Linked DNA regions of Catenuloplanes niger. The protein of the gene in region 1 binds, or shares a complex with, the protein of each later gene. Links are inferred from orthologs where the notes say so. Each region holds a gene or a part of one and is shown in the gene's direction. Other genes may lie near its edges.

Region 1 (5,896 bases):
CTTCTCCCGGACCGCGAGCGCGGCCTCGGTGAACGGGCCGTGATCCATGAAGTCCGGCGCGGTGGCCAGCGTGTCGATCGCCTCGGTCAGGTCCGCCTCGGGGCGGGTGGCGAGGTAGGCGCCGAGGTTCGCGGCCTCCATCACGCCGGGACCGCCGCCGGTGACGACCAGCCGGTCGCGCCGGGCCAGTTCCCGGCCGAGCGTGGCGGCCAGGCGGTAGGGGGCCGAGCCGCGCGCGACCGCGTGACCGCCCATCACGCCGACCACCGAGGCCGGGCCGTTCGCGGCGAGCCAGTCGTGCATGGCGTACGCGAGCGCGTTGTCGATGCCGTGGTCGTGCAGGCGCTGGGCGAGCGCCTCCCGGACCTCGGGCACCGCGCCACCGTTCGCCCGGAAGTGCCGGTAGACCACGGTGTCGTACATGCCGTCGAAGCCGTGCTCCGGGAACCCGGCGCAGATCTCCTCGGCCGTGTAGAGCCGGGCCGGATGCGTCGGGTAGGGCAGCTCGCGCAGCGCCGGCACCACGGACGCGCCGCGCCGGATCAGGTCCGCGGCCACGTCGGCGGACGCGAACCGGCAGCCCAGGAACAGCGTGCGGGTCAGCTCCACGCCGGAGAGATCCGGTGGGTCCTCGTCCAGCGCGAGCCCGAGCACCGCAAGGTGGGCGAGCGTTCCGGTGGCGAGGTGGCGGTCGAGCTCGGCGCGCGTCTCCACCTCCGACTCGGTGTGGTCGTGGAAATCGAGGACGTCACGCGGCGGAGGAGTCGGCACGTGCTCAAGTTTGTCGCATCCGCGCAACGAAGAGAGCCCGGCGGACGGCCGCCGGGCTCTCGACTTCCGGGTCCTGGGGAGGCTCCGGACCTCTGTTTGTAGTCGACCGGACGTTCCGCGGACACCGGCCGAGCGCGTGGAGGTTCGCGCCGCTCGCGTGACGAAACACTCAGCCGTTCAGCCAGGCCCGGTGCGCCGGGCCGCCGTGCCGGTCGGGGTTAGATGGACGCATGCAGAATCTGATGCCACAGCCGCCGGCCACGCTGCTGCCCGGCGACGACGAGGCGGCGGCCGCGCTGGCCGCGGCCGACAACGACGAGGCCTACGCGCAGGTGGCGGCCCGCTTCCCGACGAACAGCGCGGCCTGGGCCGCGCTCGCCAAGCGGGCGATCGACAACGGCCAGACCGTCGCCGGGTACGCGTACGCGCGCACCGGGTACCACCGGGGCCTGGACGCGCTGCGCCGCAACGGCTGGAAGGGCCACGGCCCGGTGCCGTGGTCGCACGAGCCGAACCGTGGCTTCCTCGGCTGCCTGCACGAGCTCGCCCGGGCCGCCGACGCGATCGGCGAGTCGGACGAGGCGGCGCGCTGCGCCCAGTTCCTCCGTGACTGCGACCCGGTCGCGGCGGACGCGCTCGCCGGAGCCTGAGCCGTCACCTCCGCCGTCCCCCGTGCCGTCCCGCGGCGCGGGGGACGCCCCGATCAGCTGGATCGGGCGGCGACGGTGCCGGTCAGGAAGGGTTTGCCGGACCGGGGCGCGGTCACGGCGAAGGCGCGCAGGTCGGTGCCGAACGCGACGGTCGCGGAGAGCGGCACCGGACGGCGGAACTCGGTCGTGACCACGCCGGTCGCCGGCAGCCGGCCCGCCACGGCGGACAGGCACCGGGCGAGGGTCCACATGCCGTGCGCGATCGGGCCCGGGAAGCCGAACGCACGCGCGCCGAGCCACGACGTGTGGATCGGGTTGTGGTCGCCGGAGACGGCCGCGTACTCCGGGCCGATCGACGGCGTCAGCCGCCACCGGGCGGACGGGGCCGGCAGTTCCGGGCCGCCCGCGGGATGCTCGCCCCGGCCCGGGCCGCGGCGCAGGTAGGCGGCGCGGGAACGCCAGGCGGTCTCGCCGTCGACCGTCACCGTGGTCTCGACGTCGAACTGCCGGCCGCGCGGATGATCACGCAGGTCGACCGCGCGAACCGAGAGGTCGAGGCGGTCGTCCGCGGTCAGCGGCCGCAGCACCTCGATCCGGTTCGTCACGTGCAGCAGCCCGACCGCCGGGAACGGGAACGCGCGATCCGTCATCAGCTCCATGGCCAGGTCGAAGGCCAGCACATGGGGGTACGTCAGGGGAAGCGCGTCGTCCAGCCGGAAGCCGCAGACCCGGTCGTACCGTGCGAGGTGCGCGCGGTCCACGGCGACGCCGGAGCGCGTCAGCGTCCGGGACGGCAGCCGGTCCGGGCGGGAACCGAGCGGCAGCAGGCCGAGGGCGGCGCGCAGGTAGACCGACATCAGGCGCCGATCAGGCTCTGACCGCAGACCCGCACCACGTTGCCGGTCACGCCGGACGACCCGGGCGACGCGAACCAGGCGATCGTCTCGGCCACGTCGACCGGCAGGCCGCCCTGGCTGAGACTGTTCAGCCGGCGGCTCGCCTCGCGCAACGGGACCGGCATCCTCGCGGTCATCGGCGTCTCGATGAAGCCGGGCGCGACCGCGTTGACCGTCACGCCGCGCGCGGCCAGCGTCGGCGCCAGCACCTGCACCAGCCCGATCACGCCGGCCTTGGACGCGGCGTAGTTCGCCTGGCCGCGGTTGCCGGCGATGCCGTTCATCGAGGAGACCTGGATCAGCCGGCCGCCGGCCGGGAGCAGCTCCAGGATCGCGTCGTTGATCCGTTCCTGGCTGGACAGGTTCACGTCGATCACGGAGTCCCACTGCTCCGCGGTCATCCGGCCGAGCGTGCGGTCCCGGGTGATGCCCGCGTTGTGCACCACCACGTCGACCCGGCCGTGCCGGTCACGGAGGTAGCCGGCCAGCCGATCCGGCGCGTCCGCGGCCGTCACGTCGAGCTGCAGCGCCTCGCCGCGGATCTCGTTGGCCAGCGCGGCCAGCGGCTCACCGGCGGCCGGCACGTCCAGCGCGATCACCCGGGCGCCGTCCCGGGCCAGCACCCGGGCGATGGCCGCGCCGATGCCCCGCGCCGCGCCGGTGACCAGCGCGACCCGGCCGGCCAGCGGCCGCTCCCAGTCCACCGGCGACCCGTCCTGAGCGGCGGGCGCGTCCTGAGCGGCGGGCCTGTCTTGAGCAGCGGGCTCGGCTGGAGCGGCGGGCTCGGTCGGTGCGGCGGTCACCGCCGGTCCGATGCGGATGACCTGGCCGGAGACGTACGCGGAGCGGCCGGAGAGCAGGAAGCGCAGGGTGGACTCCAGCGGCGCGTCCGGTGCGGCGTAGACCAGCTGGGCGGTGCTGCCCCGGCCGAACTCCTTGCCGATGCTGCGCACCAGGCCCTCCAGCGCGCGCTGCGCGATCGCCTCGCGCGGGGCGGCGCAGTCCTCCGGCGCGGTGCCGAGCACGATCACCCGGCCGGACGGCAGCAGCGTGCGGGCGTGGGCGTGGAAGAAGTCGTAGAGCGTGCGCAGCCGGTCCGAGGAGGTGACGCCGGTGGCGTCGAAGATCAGTGCGGCGAGCCGGCCGGGCGTCTCGGACGCGCCGGCCTCCACCGCGGCCGCGACCGGGTCGCGCAGCACGACGCCGGCCTCGTCGAGGATCTTGCGGATCGCCGGGGCGAGCCGGCCGCCGGGTGCCGCGTCGACCAGCACCGGGCCGGTGACCAGCGGATCTCCGGGGGAGTAGCGGCGCAGCGTGGTCGGCGCCGGCAGGCCGAGGCGCTTGACGAGCGCCTTGCCCGCGGCGGAGTTGGCGAAGGTCGCGTACCGGTCCACCATAGGCGTAGCCTACCCATCAGTAAGTCGGGAGGGAGAGTCGTGCAGCAGAGCATCCGCCGGGTCGCGATCCTGGGTGGCAACCGCATTCCGTTCGCCCGGTCGAACGGGCGGTACGCGCAGGCATCCAACCAGGACATGCTGACCGCCGCGCTGGACGGGCTGGTCGCCCGGTTCGGCCTGGCCGGCGAGGTGCTCGGCGAGGTCGTCGCCGGTGCCGTGCTCAAGCACTCCCGCGACTTCAACCTGACCCGCGAGGTGGTGCTCGGCTCCCAGCTGGACCCGCGCACCCCGGCGTACGACGTGCAGCAGGCCTGCGGCACCGGGCTGGAGGCGGCGATCCTGGTCGCCAACAAGATCGCGCTCGGGCAGATCGAGGTCGGGGTGGCCGGTGGCGTGGACACCACGTCGGACGCGCCGCTCGCGCTGAACGAGGACTTCCGTCGCGCGCTGCTGGAGCTGAACACCGCGCGCACGCTCGGCGCCCGGCTCCGGGCCGCCACGAAGCTGCGCCCGGTGCAGCCGTTCAAGCCGGAGATGCCGCGCAACGCGGAACCGCGGACCGGACTGTCCATGGGCGAGCACGCGGCGCGCACCGCGGAGACCTGGGAGATCAGCCGGGAGGATCAGGACGAGCTCGCGCTGCGCTCGCATCAGAACCTGGCCGCGGCGTACGAGCGAGGGTTCTTCGACGATCTGGTCACGCCCTATCTGGGGCTGCACCGCGACCAGAACCTGCGGGCGGACACGTCGGCGGAGAAGCTGGCCCGGCTCAAGCCGGTCTTCGGCACCGCGGGCGCGCACCCGACGATGACCGCGGGCAACTCGTCGCCGCTGACCGACGGCGCGTCGACGGTGCTGCTCGCATCCGAGGAGTGGGCGGCAGCGCACAATCTTCCCGTTCTGGCCTATCTTGGCGACAGCCAGACCGCGGGCGTGGACTTCGTGCACGGCGACGAGGGACTGCTGATGGCGCCGGCCTACGCGGTGCCGCGGCTGCTCGCCCGCAACGGGCTCACGCTGCGGGACTTCGACTACTACGAGATCCACGAGGCGTTCGCGTCCCAGGTGCTCGCCACGCTGAAGGCCTGGGAGTCGCCGGAGTTCTGCAAGGAGCGGCTCGGCCTGGAGGCGCCGCTCGGCGCGATCGACCGGAGCCGGCTGAACGTGAACGGTTCGTCGCTGGCGGCCGGGCATCCGTTCGCGGCGACCGGTGGCCGGATCGTCGCCACGCTCGCCAAGCTGCTGAGCGCGCGCCCGGCGGGCCGCGGGCTGATCTCCATCTGCGCGGCCGGTGGGCTCGGCGTGGTCGCGATCGTCGAACGGTGAATTAGTTCACGGCCACGCGCGCCAACCGTTTCGGAACGAGTGCGCTCAGCACCGTACCGGCGAGGGATTTTGATCTTGAAATAGCGACCCATGGATCTTGTCGGACGGGCGGCCGGGCGGAGACGCAGGGCGAACGTGAGACACTTCGGCCGTGACTTCCCTCCCCGACACCCCCGAGCGCCCGCGCATCCCGAACGTTCTCGCCGGGCGGTACGCCTCGACCGAGCTGCTCGCGATCTGGTCACCGGAAGAGAAGATCCGCATGGAGCGGCGGCTCTGGGTCGCCGTGCTCCGCGCGCAGCGTGACCTCGGGATCGCGCTGCCCGAAGGCGTGATCGAGTCCTACGAGGCCGTGCTCGACCGGGTCAACCTGGAGTCGATCGCGGCCCGGGAGCGGATCACCCGGCACGACGTCAAGGCCCGGATCGAGGAGTTCAGCGCGCTCGCCGGGCACGAGCACGTGCACAAGGGCATGACCTCGCGCGACCTCACGGAGAACGTCGAGCAGCTGCAGATCCGCGCGTCGCTGGTGCTGATCCGCGATCGCGTGGTCGCGACGCTGGCCCGCCTGTCCCGGCTCGCGATCGAGCACTCCGACCTGGTGATGACCGGCCGGTCGCACAACGTGGCGGCGCAGGCCACCACGCTCGGCAAGCGGTTCGCGTCCGCGGCCGAGGAGCTGCTGATCGCGTACGAGCGGATCGACGACCTGATCCGCCGCTACCCGCTGCGCGGCATCAAGGGCCCGGTCGGCACCGCCGCGGACCAGCTCGACCTGTTCGACGGCGACGCGGACAAGGTGGCCGAGCTGGAGCGGCGGGTCGCCCGGCACCTCGGCTTCGAGCGCGTGCTGGAC
Region 2 (6,045 bases), 1.9 Mb from region 1 along the record:
GCGGGCGAGGCGGCCGGCATGGCCCCGCGGGCGCGCATCGTCTCCGCCGCGCTCAGCGGCGCCGACCCGACCATCATGCTGACCGGCCCCGCGCCGGCGTCCCGCAAGGCGCTCGACCGGGCCGGCCTGACCGTCGACGACCTCGACCTGGTCGAGATCAACGAAGCGTTCGCCGCCGTGGTCCTGCACTACATCGACGACATGAAGCTCGACCCGGAGATCGTCAACGTCAACGGCGGGGCGATCGCCATGGGCCACCCGCTCGGTGCGACCGGCGCGATGATCCTCGGCACGCTCGTCGACGAGCTGGAGCGGCGCGGCGGGCGATACGGCCTGGCCACGCTCTGCATCGGCGGCGGCATGGGCATCGCCACGATCGTCGAGCGTCTCTGACGGAGGTTGAGAATGATCCGCTGGGACCGCGAGGACGACGGCATCGTCGTGCTCACGCTGGACGACCCGACCCGCGCCGCCAACACCATGACCGCCGCCTACGTGCGCAGCATGGAGGAGACCGTCACCCGGCTGGAGGCGGAGCGCGACTCGATCACCGGCGTGGTCTTCGTGTCCGCGAAGAAGTCGTTCTTCGCCGGCGGCGACCTCGACTCGCTCCGCACGCCCGGGCCGGATCAGGGCGCCGAGTCGTTCGCGCGCGCCGCGACCGTGAAGGCGCAGTTCCGCCGGCTGGAGACGCTCGGCCGGCCGGTCGTCGCCGCGCTCAACGGGTCCGCGCTCGGCGGCGGCCTGGAGCTGGCGCTCGCCTGCCACCACCGGATCGCGGTCGACGACCCGAAGCTCGAGGTCGGCTTCCCCGAGGTGACGCTCGGCCTGCTGCCCGGCGCCGGCGGCGTGGTCCGCACCGTGCGGATGCTCGGCCTGGTCACCGCGCTCACCCAGGTGCTGCTGCGCGGTCAGCGGCACCGCGCCGCCGCGGCCCGCGACCTCGGCCTGATCTCCGCGCTCGTCCCGTCCGCCGACGGTCTGCTGCCCGCCGCACGCGAGTGGATCCGGGCGAATCCCGGCGCGGCCCAGCCGTGGGACGTCAAGGGCTACCGCATCCCCGGGGGTACGCCGGCCACGCCCGCGCTGGCCGCGATGCTGCCCGCGTTCCCGGCCAACCTGCGCAAGGAGCTGAAGAACGCGCCGTACCCCGCACCGCGCAACATCCTCGCGGCCGCGGTCGAGGGCGCCCAGGTCGACATCGACACCGCGTTCACGATCGAGAATCGGTACTTCGTGGAGCTGGTCACCGGCCAGATCGCGAAGAACATGATCGGAGCGTTCTTCTTCGACCTGAACGCGGCGAACGCGCGCGACATCGGCGACGTCCCGCCGTTCCACCGGGTCGGAGTGCTCGGCGCCGGCATGATGGGCGCCGCGATCGCGTACGTCTGCGCCAAGGCCGGACTCGACGTGGTGCTCAAGGACGTCTCCCTGGCGGCCGCCACCCGCGGTCTCGGCTACTCCCAGCGCCTGGTGGCGAAGGCCGTCTCCCGGGGCCGGCTGACCGAGGCGGCCGGCACCGAGTTGCTCGCCCGCATCTCCCCGGCCGACGACCCGGCCGCGCTGGCCGGCGTGGACCTGGTGATCGAGGCGGTGTTCGAGGACCCGGCGCTCAAGCACAAGGTCTTCGCCGAGATCGAGGACCTGGTCGCGCCGGACGCGCTGCTCTGCTCCAACACGTCGACGCTGCCGATCACGATGCTGGCCGAGGGCGTGCGCCGTCAGGCCGGCTTCGGCGGGCTGCACTTCTTCTCCCCGGTCGACCGGATGCCGCTGGTCGAGGTGATCCGCGGCGAGCGCACCAGCGACGAGACGCTGCGCCGCGCGCTCGCGGTCGTCCGGCGGCTGCGCAAGACGCCGATCGTGGTCAACGACAGCCGCGGGTTCTTCACCAGCCGGGTGATCGGCACGTTCACCAACGAGGGCGTCGCCATGCTCGCCGAGGGTGTGCCCGCGCCGTCCATCGAGCAGGCCAGCAGCCAGGCCGGCTACCCCGCGCCGGTGCTCCAGCTGATGGACGAGCTCACCCTCACGCTCCCGCAGAAGATCCGCAAGGAGACCGCGGCCGCGGCCGGCGACGCCTGGACCCCGCACCCGGCCGACGCCGTCATCGACCACCTCGTCGACGCCGGCCGCACCGGCCGCTCCGGCGGCGCCGGCTTCTACGACTACGAGGACGGCACCCGCACCCGCCTCTGGCCCGGCCTGGCCCGCTTCGCGAAGCGCGAGTCCGCGATCCCGTTCGAGGACCTGCGGGAACGCCTGCTCTTCATCGAGGCCGTCGAGTCCGTCCGCTGCCTCGACGAGGGCGTCCTCACCTCCGTCGCCGACGCCAACATCGGCTCCATCCTCGGCATCGGCTACCCCGGCTGGACCGGCGGCGTCCTCCAGTACATCAATCAGTACCCCGGCGGCCTCCCCGGCTTCATCACCCGCGCCCACCAGCTCGCCGACCGCTACGGCCCCCGCTTCACTCCCCCACCCCTGCTCCTCCGTAAGGCGGAACGGGGCGAGCGCTTCGAGTAGGGCGCGACTCAGCCCTGGATGATGTCGCCGAGGGCCGCGTGGTGCTCCCACCACACTGCACGGCGGTGTTTCGCCTGGACACCGCCGAGCCGGGTCAGCAGCAGCACGTCACCGTTCAGCGTCAACGCGGCGTCCTCGTCCCCACCGGCCAGCACCCGGCCCACCACGACCAGCATGGCGGCGAGCGCACGCTCACTCTGCTCAACCTCGTCGAACTTATCCATGTCGAAGCTGACCATGACGTTCTCCGCGAGGTCCCACGTCCACATGCCGTCGTCGGCCTCTGCGGCCACCGAACCGCGCTGCCTCGGCACGATGGTGAGGAAGAAGCCGTGGCTGTCGTACAGATCCGCCGACAGCAATGTCGGACTGCCGGCCGGCCGGTCCGCCACATCCGGCATCGCCCTCATCGCCACCTCGTCGGCGGGGACGGCTCCGGCCAGGGTCAGCCGATACTCGATTCCCATGTCTGGGCGCTCTCCTCTCAGGACTGGATTACTCGGGAACAACCTGGATGATGCCGCCCTCCGGCGTGATGATCTTCAGTTCCTTGAGGTTCGGCACCGGCGAGTCGTGGAAGTGCCTCCGCAATGCGTCCACGTCTCCACGCCAATCCTCCAGGTTGACCACCACCCGCTGCGTCTGGCCCTTCACGATCTTGGCCTGCACCTCGTCGGCGAGGTAGTGCACCGCCTTGTCCGAAGCGGTCGGCGAGTATGCGTCGAACACCCGGCCCTCGATCAGATAGTCCGGCCTCTTCTGCGGTAGCCCCGCATCACCGGCGTTCTGCCGGGCTTGAGCGACATCCTGAGGGGACGGGTTCTGTTCGACCCGATAGCCTTCCGCGGCGAGCCGAGCGGCCGCCGAGTTTTCCATCTCCAGGGATCGGCGGGTCGGGTAGTCGTCCCTCGGGTTGATCCGGGTCGGCCGGCCCGACGGCTCGCCGCCCTCCTCACCGGTCGGCTGTGTGAGGAGATTGTCTCGGTCTCCGGACGAGTCCTGCTCACCGACAGGGTCGCTGTCGGCGCCGTCCGCCGGCTCGCCACGCCCGTCACCTTCCGGCCACCCGGTGCCGGCGCCATCGGTGCCCGAGCCCGCGGTGCCCGAGCCGGCGGTGCCACCGGCTCCGTCCGGCCAGCCGGTTCCGGTCCGCGATCCGGGCGCACGTCCGGCGTGCGCCTCCTCCGCCGCGATCCGCTGGCCGTCGGCAACGCTTCCCGCGGATGTACTGCTGGATCGATGACGCGGAGTCGTACCGTCACCGTCACTGTTGGTCGGTGGCGTACCGCCGCTGTCCCCCGGTCCTCTGGGCCGCGCCAAGGGAGTCACCTCGCCCCAGTGCTGTCGTGGAGATCTAGACCACCGAGGGTAGTACGAGCCCCACGTTCTGTTCGCGGCTCGCCCGGTCGGCCGAGTGGCCTTGACCAGCGCCATATACGCGTGGGCGAGTATCCGGACGCGAGGTGAAGCGGTGGCGCGGCGGAGGCCGGTGAGAAATCTGCTGGAGCCTGGGGTGCTGGTAATGCTCGCGCCGGGCACGTCCATGCATCCCTACCAGCTCGCCACCGCTTTGAAGCGCACCAACAGGGAGCGCGACCTGGCGATCAAGTGGGGGTCGCTCTACACCATGATCGGGGCCCTGGAGAAGCACGGGCTGATCGCGGCGACCGGACGGACCGGGACGGGCGGCGGCCGGACCGGAGCGGAGCAGCTACGCGATCACGGTTGACGGGCGCGCGGAGCTCACCGACCGGGTGCGGAAGCAGGGGCGGGATCCGGCGCGGTTCGAGGCGGTGCTGGCCGGTGTGCTGCATCCGGACGACGTGACGCTGGGCCGGCTGCGTCACCGGGCGCATGCGCCGGAGCAGTTGACCGACCGGGCACGGAAGGGCGAATTCACGGACATCCGGATCGAGCGGTACGGCACGATCGGGCTACGGCTGACTTTGCGGAAGGAATCGGCGTAAGACCGGCGCCGCCTGATCGTCTGACAGGCAAGGGACGCGCTCACGCCGTACCCGGGGCAACACGGAACAGAGAGGCCGGTGCCGCGACGGGCGGCACCGGCCTTGTCTACGACGGAGGTCAGCAGCTGAGGTTCGCGCCCGGTGTCACGCCGAGGATGCCGGCGAACTTCTGGTACGCCGCGACCCGGCTCTGCACCTGGGCCGGGTTGCCCCCGTTGCACTCGATCGCGCCGTTGATGCTGCGGATCGACTCGCCGAAGCCGCGCCCGTTCACCATCGCGTTGTGGCCGGTCACCGTGCCGGGGCCGGTCTGCGTCATCCAGTACCAGATGCCGGTCTTCCAGGCGACGGCCGCGTCGTTCTGCACCAGGTTCGGGTTGCGCAGCAGGTCGATGCCGAGCGCGTCACCCGCGGCCTTGTAGTTGAAGTTCCAGCTCAGCTGGATCGGCCCGCGACCGTAGTACGCGGCCTGGCCGGCCGGGCACCCGTACGGCTGGGCGGGGTCGCAGTAGTGCGGGTAGTTCGCCGTGTTCTGCTCGACGATGTGCACCAGCCCGCCGGTCTCGTGGTTGATGTTGGCGAGGAACGCTGCGGCCTCCTGCTTGCGCACGGTGTCGCTGCCGGTGCCGGCGAACGCGGGGTACGCGGAGAGCGCCTGGACCAGGCCGGCGTACGTGTAGAACTGGTTCCGCGCCGGGAACATCTGGTTGAACTGGGCCTCGGAGACCACGAACCCGGACGGGTTGGTGCCACCGGTCGGCGCCGGCGGGGTCGGCTGCGTGCCGCCACCGGTGCAGGCGTACGGCTCCCAGAACCAGGTGCTGATGATCGGGTCGTACCCCGGGTTGTCGTGCTCGGCTATGTAGTACTTACCGTCCGTGTACTTCACGATATTTCCGGTCACATAGGACTTACCGGCCTGCCACGCCGGGTGGTTACAGGCCGTCGTCGCCCCACCACCGGAGCCGGAACCGGAGCCGCCCGAACCGCCCGAGCCGGAACCGGAGCCGCACGCCCCCTGGTCCTCCCACACCCCCGTGCCGGCCGCGCTCGGCTGCTCACCCTGCGTCCACCACTTGGCCCGCCAGTTGTGGCCGCCGAACGACGCCGTGTTACCGCCCCAGTACACCGCGGACGCGCTGTACGGGCTGGCGCACTCGGCCGCCGAGGCCATGGTCATCGGCAGGATCGCGGCGGCGGTACCCGCCCCCGCGATCGCCAGTACCGTAGCGACGACTCGAAGCTTCACCGCGCACCACTCCCATTCCGCACAACCGGGTATCCGAGGACCGGATGATCGTGTCAGCGGCGTCTTCAGCGGCGGGCTAAAGGAACGGTAAATGATCCTTATAGTTCATTCGGCGAGCCTGGCAGCACGCAGCGTGAGGTAGTTGCGCTCCGGCACGCTGGCCGTCCGCGCCGCCGCCGTGCGATAGGCGGCGATCGCCTCCGCGCGGGCACCGGCCATCTCCAGCAGATGCGCCCGGGCCGCGGGCAGCCGGTGCCCGCGGGCCAGCAGCGGATCGTCGGCCAGCGCGTCGAGCGTCGC

What was found.
Region 2: the proteins of J2S44_RS19865 (region 1) and J2S44_RS28415 are in contact, whole or in part, in a solved structure (PDB 8BNU), measured with the Escherichia coli proteins. The link is inferred for Catenuloplanes niger from one-to-one orthologs.

Annotation. Positions count from the first base shown.
Region 1 is NZ_JAVDYC010000001.1:4,493,826-4,499,721, forward strand. What follows is about bases 3,079-5,896. They hold J2S44_RS19865 (acetyl-CoA C-acetyltransferase), read left to right. Parts: upstream 3,079-3,753; coding sequence 3,754-5,040; downstream 5,041-5,896. Other genes in these bases: J2S44_RS19860 (3-oxoacyl-ACP reductase), read right to left, coding at 3,079-3,714; purB (adenylosuccinate lyase), read left to right, coding at 5,228-5,896. In the rest of the region: J2S44_RS19845 (LOG family protein), read right to left, coding at 1-771; J2S44_RS19850 (DUF3151 domain-containing protein), read left to right, coding at 1,002-1,421; J2S44_RS19855 (MaoC family dehydratase), read right to left, coding at 1,475-2,278; more of J2S44_RS19860, read right to left, coding at 2,278-3,078.
Region 2 is NZ_JAVDYC010000001.1:6,386,230-6,392,274, reverse strand. The notes cover bases 1-2,967. They hold J2S44_RS28415 (3-hydroxyacyl-CoA dehydrogenase NAD-binding domain-containing protein), read left to right. Parts: upstream 1-405; coding sequence 406-2,529; downstream 2,530-2,967. Other genes in these bases: J2S44_RS28410 (SitI3 family protein), read right to left, coding at 2,538-2,967; J2S44_RS28420 (acetyl-CoA C-acetyltransferase), read left to right, coding at 1-393. Also shown: more of J2S44_RS28410, read right to left, coding at 2,968-2,996; J2S44_RS42980 (CdiA C-terminal domain-containing protein), read right to left, coding at 3,025-3,849; J2S44_RS28400 (hypothetical protein), read left to right, coding at 4,019-4,258; J2S44_RS28395 (hypothetical protein), read left to right, coding at 4,284-4,496; J2S44_RS28390 (glycoside hydrolase family 19 protein), read right to left, coding at 4,615-5,745; J2S44_RS28385 (RNA polymerase sigma factor), read right to left, coding at 5,851-6,045. UniProt on the Escherichia coli protein: Catalyzes the formation of a hydroxyacyl-CoA by addition of water on enoyl-CoA. Also exhibits 3-hydroxyacyl-CoA epimerase and 3-hydroxyacyl-CoA dehydrogenase activities.